DNA from 2 places in the Desulfovibrio sp. X2 genome. Region 2 is predicted to be linked to the other one. Evidence: predicted binding sites of a transcription regulator. Region 2 holds the regulator's gene; the other holds the start of a gene.
The links. Region 2 encodes HrcA, which represses chaperone genes, less so after heat shock. Its sites were predicted from a motif close to TGTTAGCACTCNNNNNNNNNGAGTGCTAACA; they were not measured.
Positions count from the first base shown of each region.

Region 1 (8,609 bases), on a different contig from region 2:
CCCGTCGGACTGGGGCCCCAACAAAGGCGGAGGTGTTGTGTGGAGCCAATGCATGGTATGTCAACCGTCTTGCCGCGGGACTCTATGCGTCGTCGGCCGAAGCACGGACCCCGGTAGAGGGGCAAGCGGGGAACATCACGATCATCCCGGTTCGGGCCGGCCGCCTGTGGCGCCGGGCGGAAGTTGGTGCGCGCGTGAACAGCGTGGCGGGCTTGCGCGCCTTCCGCCCGGCAACCAGGCGTCGTTTTCCAACCCTCACCATGGCAGGATCGGGGGCGCCGTCCTGCCAACCTGTGATTGATTACTCAATCAGCAGGCAAGTCCCTTCTAGCTATCTGGGCCGGATGGGTCAAGCAAAAAAATGCGTTCAGCGAAATTTTTTCCACTCCTTTTTGGGCTGAATCTCAATATACCGAAAAGACAGTTTTTATTTGTTGAGGAAGAGTTGCCGAAATATGGCCCGAGGGCCTCCTCCCGACACGGGTGCGTTTACTTGTTTCAGCTCCCGACCCCGAGAGCCGATGGACCGGCCTCTTCGGCACCGTCTTGCGGGCAGACCGGTGGTCCAATCACCGGACCACTTGCGGGCCGCAAATGGACCAATCCGGTGCAGCGGACAGCGGCGCGCGCCATGGCGTGCATCGTGCCCGCGCCGCTGGCGGCACCCCCGACGGAGGCCGGGCGCTTCCCTTTCTCTTTCGCCGCCCGTCCGCTCCTCTCCCGGCGCCGGGCCTCCCCCCGCCGCTCAGACCTCCTTCACCGCGCTCGGGGCCGGGCCCCGGCGCATGCGCGCGTAGGTCATGCACGCGGCCACGACCATGGGCAGGGCGCCCAGGAAGATGAAGACCAGGTCGCCCGGCAGCCGCGCCCATTCCAGGGCCCGGGCCATGCCCCCGCCGGTGTAGGCCAGGCTGCGCGCGTGCCAGTAGCCGTTCTGCAGCACGTCCAGGAACTGCAGCACGCCGCCCGGGAACAGGCTGCCCAGGAGCATCAGCGCCAGCCCGGCGTTCAGCCCCCAGAACGAGACCCGCACCCACTTCACCGGCCCGGCCCACTGCTCGTCGGAAAGCACCTGGCGGAAGGCCAGGACCATGAGGGCCATGGCCTCCATGCCGAAGACGCCCATGAGCGCGCCGTGGCCGTGGTTGGGGGTGAGCAGGGTTCCGACCTCGAAGTAGCTGACGATGGGCAGGTTGATGAGGAAGCCGAAGATGCCCGCGCCCACGAAGTTCCAGAAGCCCACGGCCATGAGGAAGTAGAAGGTCCACTTGTGCGGGATGTCCACCCGCTCGCCGCAGACGTCGCAGCGCGAGCGCGTGAGGCTCACGAAGTCCCAGGCGTCCAGGGTGAGCAGCGTGAGCGGCACCACCTCCATGGCCGAGAAGAGCGCGGACAGGGCCATGTTCAGGTTGGTCTGGCCGGTCCAGTACCAGTGGTGGCCAGTGCCCACGATGCCGCTGCCCAGGAAGAGGATGGCGTCCAGGTAGATGACGCGCGCCGCGGTCTGCCGCGTGACCAGCCCCAGGCGGTGGAAGGTCACGGCGACCATTACGGTCACGAAGAGCTCGAAGAAGCCCTCCACCCAGAGGTGGATGATCCAGAAGCGCCAGTTGTCCACGATGGTGAAGTTGGTGGTGCTGCCGAAGAAGAAGGCGGGCAGGTAGAACAGGGGGATGGCCACGGCCGCCAGCAGGTAGAGCGAGGTCAGCTCGCGGCGTTCCGGGTCGCCCAGCGCGGGCTTCACCGCGCGCAGCAGCATGACCACCCAGCCCACGAGGCCCACGGCCAGCAGTATCTGCCAGAAGCGGCCGAGGTCCAGGTACTCCCAGCCCTGGTCCCCGAACCAGGACCAGAGGTTGCCGAAGACCTGGTGGATGCCCAGGAGCTCGCCCAGGAGGCTGCCCGCGATGACCACCACTAGGGCCCAGAACAGGGCGTGTACGCCCGCCACCTGTCCCTTGGGCTCGGTCTGTCCGCCCAGGGCGCTGCCCAGCACCAGCCCGCCCGCCACGAAGGCCGAGGCGATCCAGAAGATGGCCGACTGCAGGTGCCAGGTGCGCAGGATGTTGCTGGGGAACACGGCCGAGAGGTCCAGGCCGTAGAAGCTGCCCGGGTCGGCCCGGAAGTGGGCCGTGGCCCCGCCCATGAGCGTCTGGGCCAAAAAGAGCAGCGAGACGGCCACGAAGAACTTGATGGTGGCGCGCTGCGTGGGGCCGCCGCCGCCCGGCAGCATGTGCGGGTGCACGTGCTCGCCCGTGCCCTTCCAGCCCAGGTAGCTGAAGCGGCCGAAGGAGAAGAGCACCAGCGCCGTGGCCGCGAGCAGGGTGATGAGGCTCAGCGCGCTCCAGAGCACGGCGCTGTCCGTGGGCCGGTTGCCGAGCATGGGTTCGTAGGGGAAGTTGTTGGTGTAGGAGAAGGTCTCGCCCGGCCTGTCCGCGATGGAGGCCCAGGCCGTCCAAGCGAAGAAGGCCGTGAGGTCCTTCAGGTCCACCGGGTTGTCGATGAACTTGCGGCTGAGGCCCCCGTTGTCCGTGGGCGCGGCGAAGTAGGCGGTCCAGCGCGCGATCTCGCGCTTGAAGGCCGCGGTCTCCTCGTCCGTGAAGTGCAGTATCCCGTCCGCCGGGTCGTAGCGGTTCTCGCGCAGGAGGGCCGATGCCCGTGCCTGGACGATCTCGCGCTCGTTGTCCGGCAGCGTGGCGTAGCCCGCGCCGTAGCTTTGCTGCGCCAGGTCGTTCGCCGCGTCCATCCCCAGGTCGTGCAGATAGGCGGCGGAGAAGTCCGGCCCCAGGTAGGCGCCGTGGCCCCAGATGGAGCCGTTCTCCATGAGCCCGTAGCGCAAAAAGACCTCCTGCCCGGCGCGCACGTCGTCGCCGGTGAAGACCGTGGCTCCGGCGGAGTCCACCACGCGCTCCGGAATGGGCGGCGCGCCCTGGTAGCTCTTGGCAGCGATCCAGATCTGCAGGCTGAAGCCGATGATCAGCGTCAGGATGACGCCCTGCCGCCACCAGGGCGACAGGCCGCCGGATGCCTGCGGGGCAGGGCCTTGCGGTTTTTTTGGGGGCTGCTGGGCGGACTGCATGGCGGATCCTCCGGTTGCGGGTCGAGACGATTCCGGCGCGGGCCGAGGCTTTTTCGGATGATACGGGCCTAGCCCCCTGGCGAGGAGACGTCAACCGCCGGGGGGACGATCAAAGGATTTGCAGTAGGGGATTTGTGGAGGGGATTTGCGGCTGGAGCGGCGGGCGCGGCGGGCGAAAAAAAGGCCCGCCCCCTTTCGGGGACGGGCCTTTCGTGCGTGCTTGCGTAAGGCTTCGGAGCCTGGGGGCCTAGTACATGCCGCCCATGCCGCCCATGCCGCCGCCCGGCATGGCCGGAACGTCCTTCTTGGCCTCGGGCTTCTCGGCGATGCCGCACTCGGTGGTCAGCAGCAGGCCGGCCACGGAGGAGGCGTTCTGCAGGGCGATGCGGGTGACCTTCTTCGGGTCGATGACGCCCGCCTTGATCAGGTCCTCGTACTCGCCGGTGGCAGCGTTGTAGCCCATCGCTTCCTTGGCGTCCTTGACCTTCTCGACCACGATGGAGCCTTCCTCGCCCGCGTTGTTGGCGATCTGGCGGAGCGGCTCGGTGATGGCGCGGCGGACCAGCTCGATGCCGGCGCTCTCGTCGTCGTCGGCGCCCTTCAGCTTGTCCAGGGACTTGGCGCAGCGCACCAGGGCGACGCCGCCGCCGGGGACGATGCCCTCTTCCACGGCCGCGCGGGTGGCGTTCAGGGCGTCCTCGACGCGGGCCTTCTTCTCCTTCATCTCGGTCTCGGTGGCTGCGCCGACGTTGATCACGGCAACGCCGCCCACGAGCTTGGCCAGGCGCTCCTGGAGCTTCTCGCGGTCGTAGTCGGAGGAGGTGTCCTCGATCTCGCGGCGGATCTGGGCCACGCGGCCCTTGATGTCGTCACCCTTGCCCGCGCCGTCGACGATGGTGGTGTTCTCCTTGTCGATGGTCACGCGCTTGGCCTTGCCGAGCGTGGTCAGGTTGACGTTCTCGAGCTTCACGCCGATGTCCTCGGAGACCACCTGGCCGCCGGTCAGGATGGCGATGTCGGCCAGCATGGCCTTGCGGCGCTCGCCGAAGCCCGGGGCCTTCACGGCCACGGCCTGCAGGGTGCCGCGCAGCTTGTTGACCACCAGGGTGGCCAGGGCCTCGCCCTCCACGTCCTCGGCGATGATCACCAGCGGACGGCCCAGCTTGGCGACCTGCTCGAGCACGGGCAGGAGGTCCTTCATGGAGGAGATCTTCTTCTCGTTGATGAGGATCAGCGGCTCCTCCATCTCGCAGACCATCTTCTCGGGATCGGTCACGAAGTAGGGGGAGAGGTAGCCGCGGTCGAACTGCATGCCCTCGACCACGTCCAGGGTGGTCTCGAGGCCCTTGGCCTCCTCGACCGTGATGACGCCTTCCTTGCCCACCTTGGCCATGGCGTCGGCGATGATGTTGCCGATGGTGGCGTCGTTGTTGGCGGAGATGGTGCCGACCTGGGCGATCTCCTTCTGGTCGCGGGTGGGCTTGGCCAGCTTGCCGAGCTCCTCGACGACCTTCTCCACGGCCTTGTCGATGCCGCGCTTGATGGCCATGGGGTTGCGGCCGGCGGCCACGAGCTTCACGCCGTCGTTGAACACGGCCTGGGCCAGGATGGTGGCGGTGGTGGTTCCGTCGCCGGCGATGTCGGAGGTCTTGGAAGCGACTTCCTTGACCATCTGGGCGCCCATGTTCTCGAACTTGTCCTCGAGCTCCACTTCCTTGGCCACGGTCACGCCGTCCTTGGTGATCGTGGGCGAGCCGAAGCTCTTCTCGATGACCACGTTGCGGCCCTTGGGTCCGAGGGTCACCTTCACGGCGTTGGCAAGCTTGTCGACGCCGCGCTTCAGCTTTTCACGGGCCTTGGTATCAAAAAGAATTTCCTTCGCGGGCATGTTCCATCCTCCTTATGCGGATACTGCGGATCGGTGTCGGGAAAATTAGTCGATGATGGCCAGGATATCGTCCTCGCGCATGACGAGGAACTCGTCGCCGTCGACCTTCACTTCGGTGCCGGCGTACTTGTTGAACAGGACCTTGTCGCCCTTCTTCACGGACATCTCGACCTTCTTGCCGTCGGTGCCGCACTTGCCGGGACCGGCAGCCACGACCTCACCCTTGATGGGCTTTTCCTTGGCGGAATCGGGGATGATGATGCCGCCGGCGGTCTTTTCCTCTTCCTCGAGGCGCTTGACCAGAACACGGTCGTGCAGGGGTTTCAGCTTCATGAATGAACCTCCTAATGGTGTTGTTCTCTTGTCTGCGTGACGTTGGCACTCCACTCGGGCGAGTGCTAACAAGACGACGCATCGTCGTATAAGAATCGGCCCCCTCTTTGTCAACCGGAGCTCCGCAAAATTGTCCGCGTCTTTTTGGTGACGCCCGCGATTCTTCGCCCGCCCCCGCATCGATCCGTCCGGCAGGCCGCCCGGCAGGCCGCGCCACGGGCCGTTCGTGAAGCCGGGCGCAAGCGTCCCCCCGCGCTTCCTCCCGTCCGCGGCCTCGTGTATGCTCGGCCCCAACCATGACCGCCCAGAAGCCCAAACGTTCCCCGAGCGGCGGGGAGATAGCCCGCCTGGCGCTGCTCCTCGCGCCCATCCTGGCCGCCTTCGCCGCCCTGGCCCTGGCCATCCTCGTGGGCAACCTGAGCGACTCGGACAAGCCCGTTCCCGTGGACCTCGACCGCCGCGCCGACGTCACCGTGACCGAGCCGGGCGGGGGCCTCACCTACGCCTACCTGCCCCAGTACTCCCACTCCGTCTCCTACGAGCGCCACCACCTGCTCGTCGAATACCTGCGCAAGGCCACCGGCCTGCCCCTGCGCCAGGTCTACCCGGACACCTTCCAGGACAACATCAACCTCATGGCCCAGGGCGCGCTGGACGTCTCCTTCGTCAACCCCTTCGTCTTCGTGAAGCTGGCCGACCGCTACGGCGCCCGCGCCTTCGCCCGCATCCTGGGCGACGAGGAGGGCGACGGCTTCCGCGGCGAGATCATCGTGCGCGCCGACAACAAGGCCATCCAGACCCTGGCCGACTGCAAGGGCAAGCGCTGGATCGCCGTGGACCCCTCGTCCGCGGGCGGCTACCTCTTCCCCCTCGGCCTCTTCCTCAAGCACGGCATCCGCAAGGAGGACTTCTCCGAGCTGGCCTTCGCCCCCGGGCCCGGCGGCAAGCAGGAGAAGGTCGTCCTGGCCGTCTACTCCGGAAAATACGACATCGGCACCGTGCGCGACGGCACCCGCGCGCTCCTCGCCGACCGCATCGACCTCTCGCAGATCCGCGTCCTGGCCCGCACGCCCGAATACCCCAACTGGGTCTTCTGCGCGCGCAAGGGACTCTCGCCCGAGATCGTCGCCCGCATCCAGAAGGCCCTGCTGGCGCTCTCCCGCGACACGCCCGAGGGCCGCGCCGTGCTCGACGCCGCCCACATCAAGGCCATCGTCCCGGCCCACAACGCCGACTTCGACCCCGTGCGCGAGCTCATCGACCGGCTCGACGCCAACGGCGACCTGCCCAGGGGGGACGTGGCGCAATGACCCGCTGGCTGCGCTCCACCTACGGCCTGCTCGAACGGCTCTCCTTCCCGGCCAAGATCTACGCCGGAATCGGCGTGCTGCTCTTCGCCGCGGGCATCGCCTCCATCATCCTGGCCTCCACCATCGCGGGCAACGCCCTGACCCACGAGGCCAAGCGCCGCGGCGCCTCCCTGGCCCAGAGCCTGGCCGCCCGCTGCGTGGACCCCATGCTCGCCGTGGACTTCCTGCGCCTGAAGAACATGGTGGACGAGACCGCGGACACCAGCTCGGACATCATCTACGCCTTCATCCAGGACTCCCAGGGCCAGGTCCTGGCCCACTCGTTCCAGGGCGGCTTCCCCATCGACCTGCTCGGCGTCAACTCCGCCCCCGGAGGCCACGACATCTCCGTGCGCCTCCTCAAGAGCAGGAACGAGCTCATCTACGACTTCGCCGCGCCCATTGCGCTCGGCGGCAACAGGCTCGGGCAGGTGCGCGTCGGCCTCTCCCAGACCTCCATCCAGGAGGCCCGGCGAGAGCTGGCCATGGCCATCGTCGTGGCCATCGGCCTCGTGGCCGTGCTCGCCGTGGGCGTGGGCTCGGTCTTCGCCCGCACCATCACCCGCCGCATCGAGGTCCTGCGCACCTCGGCCGAGGAGATCATCCGCGGCAACCTCGACGTCGTGGTCGGCCCGGACGTCTCCCACGAATGCTGGGAAATGCTCTCCTGCGACAAGAAGGAATGCCCGGCCTGGGGGGACCGCTCCAGACGCTGCTGGCACCTCGCGGGCACGCTCTGCGACGCCTGCTCGCCCGACATCTTCCCGGCCAAGCTCGAGACCTGCCGCTCCTGCCCGGTCTACCTGGAAAGCCGCGGCGACGAGATCCAGGACCTCGCCGAGGCCTTCGACGTCATGGCCGTCTCCCTCAAGGACCACATCGAGCGGCTGGAGGCCACGCGCAAGAACCTCGCCCACCAGCAGCAGCTCCTGCACACCATCTTCGACGTCACCCCGGACCTCGTCAGCCTGCAGGACGCCGACGGCCGCTACCGCGCCATCAACAAGGCGTTCCGCCGCTACTTCAACCTGCGCGAGGAGGACGTGGTAGGCGCCTCGGACCCCACCCTCTTCGCCATCCAGGACCGCGCCACCAACGCCGCCGAGGAGCGCGAGGTGCTGGACTACGGCCGCACCGTGTCCAAGGAGATCATGGTCGCCCACGACACGGCCAAGCGCTGGTTCCACGTGGTCAAGGTCCCGGTGCACGACGCCGAGGGCCGCATCATCGGCCTGCTCATGACCGCGCGCGACATCTCGGCGCTGAAAAACTACCAGGAACAGCTCATCCAGTCCCAGAAGATGGAAGACCTCGGCCGCCTCGCGGGCGGCGTGGCCCACGAGATCAACACGCCGCTGGGCATCATCCTCGGCTACGCCCAGATGCTCCTCGAGGACCTGCCCAAGGAGTCCCAGCCCCACCAGGACATCGAGATCATCGAGCGCCAGACCAAGGTCTGCAAGAAGATCGTCGCCGACCTCCTCGGCTTCTCCCGCCAGTCCGCCAACATCATGCGCGAGATGGACCTGAACGAATCCCTCGACGAGGTCGTCTCCCTCGTGCGCTCCATCTTCCGCCAGGAACGCGTGGAGGTCGAAACCGACCTCGACCCCACCATCCCCCCCATCTGGGGCGACAAGGAAAAGCTCAAGTCCGTCTGGCTGAACCTCGTCAACAACGCCTTCGACTCCATCGGCAGCGACGGCACCATCTTCATCCGCTCCAAGCTCTGCAAGCACCGTCGCCGCGTCGTCCTCTTCTTCGCGGACACCGGCTCCGGCATCAGCCAGGACAACCTGAAAAAGGTCTTCGACCCCTTCTTCACCACCAAGCAGGTCGGCAAGGGCACCGGCCTCGGCCTGTCCATCTCCTTCGGCATCATCAAGGACCACAAGGGCCGCATCTCCGCCGTCTCCCCCACGCCCGTCGAATACCTCGGACACGGCGACACGGACGGCAA
Region 1 covers NZ_ATHV01000002.1:3,466-12,074, reverse strand. Annotated here, with positions in the region: gene DSX2_RS00805 (nitric-oxide reductase large subunit) at 746-3,079, opposite strand; gene groL (chaperonin GroEL) at 3,327-4,967, opposite strand; gene groES (co-chaperone GroES) at 5,013-5,300, opposite strand; gene DSX2_RS00790 (phosphate/phosphite/phosphonate ABC transporter substrate-binding protein) at 5,597-6,610, shown strand; gene DSX2_RS00785 (ATP-binding protein) at 6,607-8,609, shown strand, end outside.
Region 1: groES (co-chaperone GroES) is a predicted target of HrcA. The motif match lies at 5,341-5,371, and genes of this name have one in related genera.

Region 2 (8,609 bases):
CCAGGCCTGGGCGGCTGCATCGTCCAAGGGGAGGCCCGGCGTCATGGCCGGGCGGGCACCTACGGGAGTCGCGGGCTGCTTCTGGCAGCCGGTCGCCGCCAGGGAGAGGAGCGCGACGAGGATGATCACTGTGCGTCGTGCGAACATCCGGTAAGTGTAGCCGGGAACCGGATGAAATAAAAGGCCCGGCACTCGGGATGGAGGCCTGAAAGACGGGAGGACGGGCAATAAAAAGGCCCGGCTCCTCGATCGAGGAGCCGGGCCGTGATCGTATTCTTTGTCCCGCGGGCGGGACGCGGCTTACTTGACCTCGGTGTAGTCGGCGTCGACCACGTCGTCGTCCGAGCCGCCGGATGCGCCGCCCTGGCCGGGCTGGGCGTCCGCACCGGCATGGGGCTGCTCGCCGCTCTGGGCCTTCTGGGCGTAGAGCTGCTCGGCCAGCTTGTGGGAGGCCTGGGCGAGCTCGTCGGAGGCCCGCTTGATGGCGTCGGCGTCGTCGGACTGCAGCGCGCTCTTCAGGGCGTTGACTTTGGACTCGATCTCGCCGCGAAGCGCCCCGTCCACCTTGTCGCCGAGGTCGCGCAGGGACTTCTCCGTGGTGTAGACCAGCTGGTCGGCCTGGTTGCGCGCCTCGATCAGGGCCTGCTTCTTCTTGTCCTCGTCGGAGTGCGACTCGGCTTCCTTGATCAGGCGCTGGATGTCGGTCTCGGAGAGGCCGGAGGAGGCGGTGATGCGGATCGACTGCTCCTTGCCGGTGCCCGTGTCCTTGGCCGAGACGTTGACGATGCCGTTGGCGTCGATGTCGAAGGTCACCTCGATCTGCGGCACGCCGCGCGGGGCGGGCACGATGCCGGTCAACTCGAAGCGGCCGAGCGTCATGTTGTCCGAGGCCATGGGGCGTTCGCCCTGGAGCACGTGGATGGAGACGGAGGGCTGGTTGTCCGCGGCCGTGGTGAAGACCTGGCTCTTGCGCGTGGGGATGGTCGTGTTGCGCTCGATGAGCTTGGTCATCACGCCGCCCATGGTCTCGATGCCGAGAGACAGCGGGGTGACGTCGAGGAGCAGCACGTCCTTCACGTCGCCGGCCAGGATGCCGCCCTGGATGGCCGCGCCCATGGCCACGACCTCGTCCGGGTTCACGGAGCGGTTGGGCTCCTTGCCGAAGAACTCGCCGACCTTCTTCTGCACCAGCGGCATGCGGGTCATGCCGCCGACGAGGATGACCTCGTCCACGTCCTTGGCCGAAAGGTTGGCGTCGGCCAGGGCCTTCTTGCAGGGGCCCATGGTGCGCTCGACCAGGTCCTCGACCAGGGCCTCGAGCTTGGAGCGGCTGATCTTCATCATCAGGTGCTTGGGACCGGAGGCGTCGGCGGTGACGAAGGGCAGGTTGACCTCCGTCTCCATGGCCGAGGAGAGCTCCTTCTTGGCCTTCTCCGCGGCCTCCTTCAGGCGCTGCAGGGCCATGCGGTCCTTGGAGAGGTCGATGCCGGACTCCTTGCGGAACTCCTCGACCAGGTAGTTCATGATGCGCTGGTCGAAGTCCTCGCCGCCGAGGAAGGTGTCGCCGTTGGTGGCGCGCACCTCGACGACGTTGTCGCCGACCTCGAGGATGGAGATGTCGAAGGTGCCGCCGCCCAGGTCGAAGACGGCGATCTTCTGGTTGTGCTTCTTGTCGAAGCCGTAGGCCAGGGAGGCGGCCGTGGGCTCGTTGATGATGCGCTTGACGTCGAGGCCGGCGATGCGACCGGCGTCCTTGGTGGCCTGGCGCTGCGAGTCGTTGAAGTAGGCGGGCACGGTGATGACCGCTTCGGTCACGGTCTCGCCCAGGTAGGCTTCGGCGTCGGCCTTGAGCTTCTGCAGGATCATGGCCGAGACCTCGGGCGGCGTGTACTTCTTGCCCATTACCTCGACCGCTGCCTCGCCGTTGGGACCGGAGACGATCTTGTAGGCGCAGTGCTTCAGCCACTCGCCGACCTGCGGCGTGTCGAAATTGCGGCCCATGAGCCTTTTCACTGCGTAGACGGTGCGGTCCGGGTTGGTGACGGACTGGCGCTTGGCGATCTCGCCGACCAGCCGCTCCTTGTCCGTGAAGGCCACGATGGAGGGGGTGGTGCGTCCGCCTTCAGGGTTGGTGACGCACTTGGGGTCCTTGCCCTCCATGACGTAGACGCAGGAGTTCGTGGTACCGAGGTCGATGCCGATGATTTTGCCCATTATTAATCCTCCAACAGATGGAATTTTTGCGTCGTGACGATGGAATTCGCGAGTCAACCACGAGGTATAACCACAATTCTCGCGGAGTAAAGGGCAAGACGGAAACTTTATGCGTTTTTCGCGATCATGACCTTGGCCGGACGGATGACCCGGCCGTTCAGCTTGTAACCGCGCTGCAAAATGGCGGCCACGTGGTTGTCCTCGAGTCCGGAATCCGCGGTGACGCCCACGGCCTCGGCCCAGGCGGGATCGAACTCGTCGCCGACCGCGCCGACCTGCTCCAGGCCGTGGCGGGCCAGGGAATCGAGGAAGAGCTTCACTGTCATCTCCACGCCGATCACGAGGTCCTTGCAGGCCTCGTTGCCGCGGCCGTGCGCCAGGGCCAGCTCGAGGTTGTCGAGCACTGGCACGAGATCGGAGAGCACGGTCTCAGTGGCGTACTTGCGGAACTCGTCCTTTTCGCGCTCCAGGCGGCGCTTGGCGTTCTCGAGCTCGGCCAGGGCGCGCAGCTTCTCGTCCTCGGCGCGGCGCAGGGCCTCGCGGAAGGCCTCCTCGGGGCTTTGGGCCTCGGCGTTCTCGGCGGATTCGGCAGTTTCGGGGGCCTCGGGGGCCATCTCCTTCTCATGTTCGGACATGCTCTTATGTACCTCCATACCTTTCATGCGGGTGCGGTGGGCCGGGCGGACGGGGCGCATGGGCGCCCCGCTAGAAACGCTTGCGCAGGATGTCGCTGATGGCGTCGGCGGTGCAGGAGACCACGGGCATGAGCCCGGCGTAGTTCATGCGCATGGGGCCCAGCAGGCCGATGACGCCGATGGCCTGTCCCTGGGCGCCGTAGGGGCGGGCGATGACCGAGAGGCCCGGGAAGGGCTCCCCGCCCATGAGGCCGTCGATGCCCTCCTGGCGGTCGGCGCTGTCGGGACGATCCAGGCGGTCGAGGCGGTCCAGGGAGACGAGCACGCCGCCCGACTCCATGACCCTGTCCAGGATGTCGAGCAGGCGGGTGCGCTCCTCGAGCATGGACAGCAGGCGGCGGATGCTCTCCGGACCGGCGAATTCGGGCTGCGAGATGACGTTCACCGCGCCTTCCACGAAGAGCTCGCGTTCGCTCTCGGCGGCGACGGTCTCGCTGGCCAGGCGCAGCGCCTGGGTGAAATATTCGGACAGGGCGCTCCTGGCGCGCTCCATCTCGCGCAGCAGGTGGGCGCGCACCTGGGAGACGGTCTTGTCCGTGAAGAGGTCGTTCAGATAGTTGGCGTAGCGCACGAGGTCGTCCGAGGTGACCGGCCGCTCGAGCTCCACGAGCTTCTTCTGGATGAGGCCGCCCTGGAGCACCAGGATGACCATCACCAGCGTGGGCTTGATGAGCGCAAACTCGATGCGCTTCCAGCAGACCTCGCCCTGCATGGGGGCCATGACCATGCAGACCTGCTTGGACAGGCCGGAAAGCAGGCGGCAGGCCTGGCGCAGCAGGTCCGAGATGTCGCCCGCGGCCTCGCCCAGGGAGGAGACGATGATGCGGCGCTCCGGCTCCGAGAGGAACGCGGGGCGCACGCCCTGCTCCAGGTAGAGCTCGAAGGCCAGGGCGGAGGGCACACGGCCGGCCGAGGTGTGGGGCTGCTCCAGGTAGCCCTTCTCGGTCAGGTCCGCCATGACGTTGCGGATCGAGGCAGGGGAGAGGCCGAGGCCGGACGCGCGAGAGACCGTGCGCGACCCCACCGGCTGTGCGGTTTCGATGTACAGCTCGATGATGGTGGTCAGCGTGCGCGTCTCGCGTTCGTTCAGGACCGGCATGGTCCGGCGTCTCCTTTGCCCTCGGGCATGGCTCGCTCCTATGGGAGTGCTCAATGCGGGTAACAACGGCCCCCCCACCTGTCAAGGGACGAGGCTTGGAACAAAAGGCCCTTCGCCCTTGCGCGAGGCCCCCGGAACAGGGATAGTGGCGTCCATGGAACTGCACGCCCTGGGATCGGTCAGCCTCGCCCTCGTGCTCGGCGTTACCGGCTATATCTTCGCCAAGCGCCTCTCCCTGCCCGCCATCCTCTTCTATCTCCTGGCCGGGCTCGCGGCGGGCCCCCTGGGCGCGGGCCTCGTGCGCAGCTCGGACCTCGGCGACGGACTCCTGCCGCTGGTCGAATTCGCCGTGGCCATCATCCTCTTCGAGGGCGGCCTCCTGCTCTCCACACGCGGCTTCCTGCAGGCGCCCAAGGCCATCGCCCGGCTGCTCAGCGTGACCATCGCGATCACCGCGGCCGGGGGCACGCTGCTGGCCCGGTTCGTGCTCGGCCTGTCCTGGGACATCGCGCTGCTCTTCGGCGTCATGGCCGTGGTCACCGGGCCGAGCGTCATCGGCCCGCTGCTCAAGAGCCTCTCCTTTCCCCCCCGGCTTCGCGCCCTGCTGCACTGGGAGTCCATCTGGGGCGACGTGATCGGCGTGGTCTTGAGCGCCGTGGCCCTCAAGTTCGCCTCCCTGGCCGACCCGGCCACGCAGGCAGGCGAGCTGGCGACGGGCTTCCTGCTCGCGCTGTGCGCGGGCGCCGCGCTCGGCGCGCTCGGCGGGCTCTTCCTTTCACGCATGGTCCTGCCGCTGGTGGAGACGCTGCACGACGAAGGGCTGCCGGGCGTGGCGGCCTTCGCCGTGGCCATGGGCACCTTCGTGCTCTCGGGCCATCTGGTGCCCAACTCCGGTCCCATCGCCGTGGCCGTGGCCGGGTTCTTCCTGGCGCACCAGAAGCCGCGCACCCTGGCCGCCATCCGCCACTTCAAGGACCAGCTCGCGGCGATCGTGGTGGGCACGCTCTTCGTCCTGCTCTCGGCCACGGTGGACCCGGGGCTGCTCGCGGCGCAGTGGCCGCGCATGCTCCTCGTGGCCGCCGGGCTCGGCATCGTGGTCCGCCCCGTGGCCGTGGCCGCGGCGCTCGCCGGGACCGAGGTGCCCGCGCGCGAGCGGCTCTACGCGGCCGTGGTCTCTCCGCGCGGCATCGTCTGCCTGGCCAGCGCCGCCTACGCCGGGCTGGTCATGCCTTCGCGCGGGCACGAGGCCGTGCTCATGCTCGACACCATCTTCATGGTGGTGCTCCTCTCCGGCAGCTGGGCCACGCTCATGGGCGGGCCGCTGGCCTCGCTCCTCAAGGTGCGGACCCCGCCCGAGACCTCGGGCATCATCCTGGTCGGCCTGAATCCCTTTTCGCGGGCCGTGGCGCGGGCGCTCGCGCATCACGTGCCCGTGGTCTTCGTGGACCCGCGGGCCGACCGCTGCGAAGAGGTCCGGACGCAGGGCGAGCGAGTCTTCTGCGCCGAGGTACTGGCCGAGGACATCTACGAGGAGGCCTTCAACGAGGGCTACGGACGGCTCTTGTGCCTCTCGCGCAACGACGCCCTGAACATGCTCGTGGCCGGACCGGCCGCGCGGCAGATGGGGGCCGGGCACGTCTGGCAGAGCCGGGCCGTGCGGCCGGAGAAGGCTTTCGCCCAGGAGGTCCAGGGGCTTCCCCTGGCCTTCCCCCCCGAACTCGTGATCGGCGAGGCGGCCGACGCCGTGTCAGAGGGGCGGGGACGGGTGGAGGAGCTGGGCTGCCCGCCGGGAGAGGCGCCCGGGGGGGCGAAGGTGGTGCCGCTCTTTCGCGTCACGCACGACGGCCGCGGCGTGCAGGTCGTGACCGACGCCGCGGACGTGGCAGGCACCGAGGGGCGCTGCCTGTGCTATCTGGAGGATGGGCAGGCCTTTTCCGGCTAGTCGTCGTGCTCGGTCAGACCGAGATCCCTGAAGACATAGTCGCGCAGCCCCTGCTCCCAGGGGCGCGGTGTCGCCCCGGTGGCGTGGGTGAACTTGTCCAGGTCGAGGACCGAGTATCTCGGCCGCTTGGCCTTGGCCGGCCATTCGGCGCTGGTGATGGGCTCCACGCGGCAGCGCAGCCCGGCCAGCTTGATGGCCTCCGCGGCCAGCTCGCACCATGTCGCCTTGCCGCTCGAGCAGAGGTGGAAGAGGCCGCTCGCGCCGGATTCGAGGAGCAGGACGGAGTTGACCGCGAGGTCCGGCGTGTAGGTCGGCGAGCCGGTCTGGTCCGCGACCACGCTGAGCTTGTCCCGCTCCTTGGCCAGGTGGAGGATCTTGGAGACGAAGTTCTCCTTGCCCGGGCCGAAGAGCCACGACGTGCGGATGACGAGCAGCCCCGGCGAGTCGATCTCGAAGAGCACCTGCTCCCCGGCGAGCTTGGTCTGGCCGTAGACCGACTCGGGCGAGGGCTTGTCCTCCGGGGTGTAGGGTGCGTCCTTCCTGCCGTCGAAGACGAAGTCCGTGGAGTAGTGCACGAGCGGGACGGCAAGCTCGCGCGCCGTGAGGCCGATGAGGCGGGGCAGATTGCGGTTCAGGCGGCAGGCCTCGTCGCGGTCGTCCTCGGCCTTGTCCACCGCGGTGTAGGCCACGGTGTTGAAGATGGCCGAGGCCTCGTGCTCGCGGCAGTGGTCGCGCAGCTTCCCCTGGTCGAAGGGGTCGAAGTCGGACCGTCCCACGGGCAGGGCCTCCCAGCCCGCTGCCGTGAGCGCCTCGCACAGGGCCCGGCCGAGCAGGCCGCTGCGCCCGCCGAGGACCACGGCACGTTTGCCTCCGCTCATCGGCGATCTCCGTACCAGGCGTCCATGAAATCCCGGTAGGCGCCGCTCTGCACGGATTCGAGCCAGGCCTCGTTGTCGCGGTACCAGGCCACGGTGGCGGCCAGGCCGTCGGCAAAGGATATCTCCGGCGTGAAGCCGAGCGCCTTGCGGGCGTACTCGAAGCCCATGGCGTAGCGCCGGTCGTGGCCGGGACGGTCGGTGACGTGGCGGATGAGGCTCTCCGGCTTGCCGAGGATGGCGAGCAGGGTGCGCACCACCTCGATGTTCGCCTTCTCGTTGTCGCTGCCGAAGTTGTAGACCTCGCCCGGCGTGCCCTTCATGAGGGCCAGCTCCACGCCGCGGCAGTGGTCCAGCACGTGGATCCAGTCGCGCACCTGCATCCCGTCGCCGTAAACGGGCAGGGCCTCGTCGCTCCTGGCCTTCATGATCATCAGCGGGATGAGCTTCTCCGGAAACTGGTAGGGCCCGTAGTTGTTGGAGCAGCGCGTCACCAGCACGGGCAGGCCGTAAGTCTTGAAGTAGGCGCGGCAGAGCATGTCCGCCGAGGCCTTGGAGGCCGAGTAGGGCGAGTTGGGCGCGAGGGGGGTCGTCTCGACGAACTTCCCCTCGGGGCCGAGCGCGCCGTAGACCTCGTCCGTGGAGACGTGGACGAAGCGGGCCAGCCCGACGCGGCGGGCGACCTCGAGCAGCACCTGCGTGCCCATGACGTTGGTCGTCAGGAAGGGCGCGGGGTCGGCGATGGAGCGGTCGACGTGGGTCTCGGCCGCGAAGTTGACCACGGCGTCGATGGCCTGGTCGCGCAGGATTGACTCGACCAGACAGGAGTCGGCGATGTCGCCCCTGACGAAGAGGTAGCGCGAGCCGCCGAGTTTTTCCTCGATGTCCCGCAGGTTCAGCGGGTTGCCGGCATAGGTCAGCTTGTCGAGGTTGACGATGATGACGTCGTCGCGCGTGGCGAGAAGATGGCGGATGAAGTTGCTGCCGATGAAGCCGCATCCGCCCGTGACGAGCAGCCGCATGGGATTCCCCCCAGGCAGTGGACTCGGGTGGTTTACCCGGTCCCGCAAGCCTTATAGGAAAGGCTCCGGCATGGCAAATCCGGAAAAAACCGAAAAAAGGGCTTGCGGAGGTCCGGGGTTTTGCGTATCTAGTCTCTCCCTTCGGGCGATTAACTCAGCGGTTAGAGTGCCATCTTCACACGGTGGAAGTCGAAGGTTCAAATCCTTCATCGCCCACCACGGAATCAAAAGCCCTGGTTCGCCAGGGCTTTTTTCTTTTTCGGAGTCCAGCATGCACGTGGTTCTCTTCGAGCCGGAAATCCCTCCCAACACGGGCAGCATCGCCCGGCTGTGCGCGGCCACGGACACCCCCCTGCACCTCGTGGGCAAGCTCGGCTTCTCGCTCGAGGACCGGTACCTCAAGCGTGCCGGGCTGGACTACTGGCCCCACGTGCGACTCTCCGTCTGGGAGACCTGGGAGGAGTTCGAGAAGAAGGTCGCGCCGTCTCGCCTGGTCCTGTCCAGCGCCAGGCGGGGCACGCCGCACCACGAGTTCGCCTACCGGCCGGACGACGCCCTGGTCCTGGGCTGCGAGACCCGCGGCCTTCCGGACTGGTTCTTCGAGCGCTACGCCGACCACGTGCGCATCCCCATCTGGGGGCAGGTGCGCAGCATCAACATCGCCAATGCGGCCTCCGTGCTCCTCTACGAGGCCTATCGCCAGACGGGCGGACTCACCGGCAGATAGCCGCCGTTCACGGCCTCGATCCGGCTTGCGACAGG
Region 2 covers NZ_ATHV01000032.1:46,895-55,503, forward strand. Annotated here, with positions in the region: gene DSX2_RS11160 (penicillin-binding protein activator) at 1-129, opposite strand, end outside; gene dnaK (molecular chaperone DnaK) at 301-2,214, opposite strand; gene grpE (nucleotide exchange factor GrpE) at 2,322-2,909, opposite strand; gene hrcA (heat-inducible transcriptional repressor HrcA) at 2,920-4,008, opposite strand; gene DSX2_RS11180 (sodium:proton antiporter) at 4,163-5,950, shown strand; gene rfbD (dTDP-4-dehydrorhamnose reductase) at 5,947-6,828, opposite strand; gene rfbB (dTDP-glucose 4,6-dehydratase) at 6,825-7,847, opposite strand; tRNA gene DSX2_RS11195 (tRNA-Val) at 7,991-8,066, shown strand; gene DSX2_RS11200 (tRNA (cytidine(34)-2'-O)-methyltransferase) at 8,119-8,574, shown strand.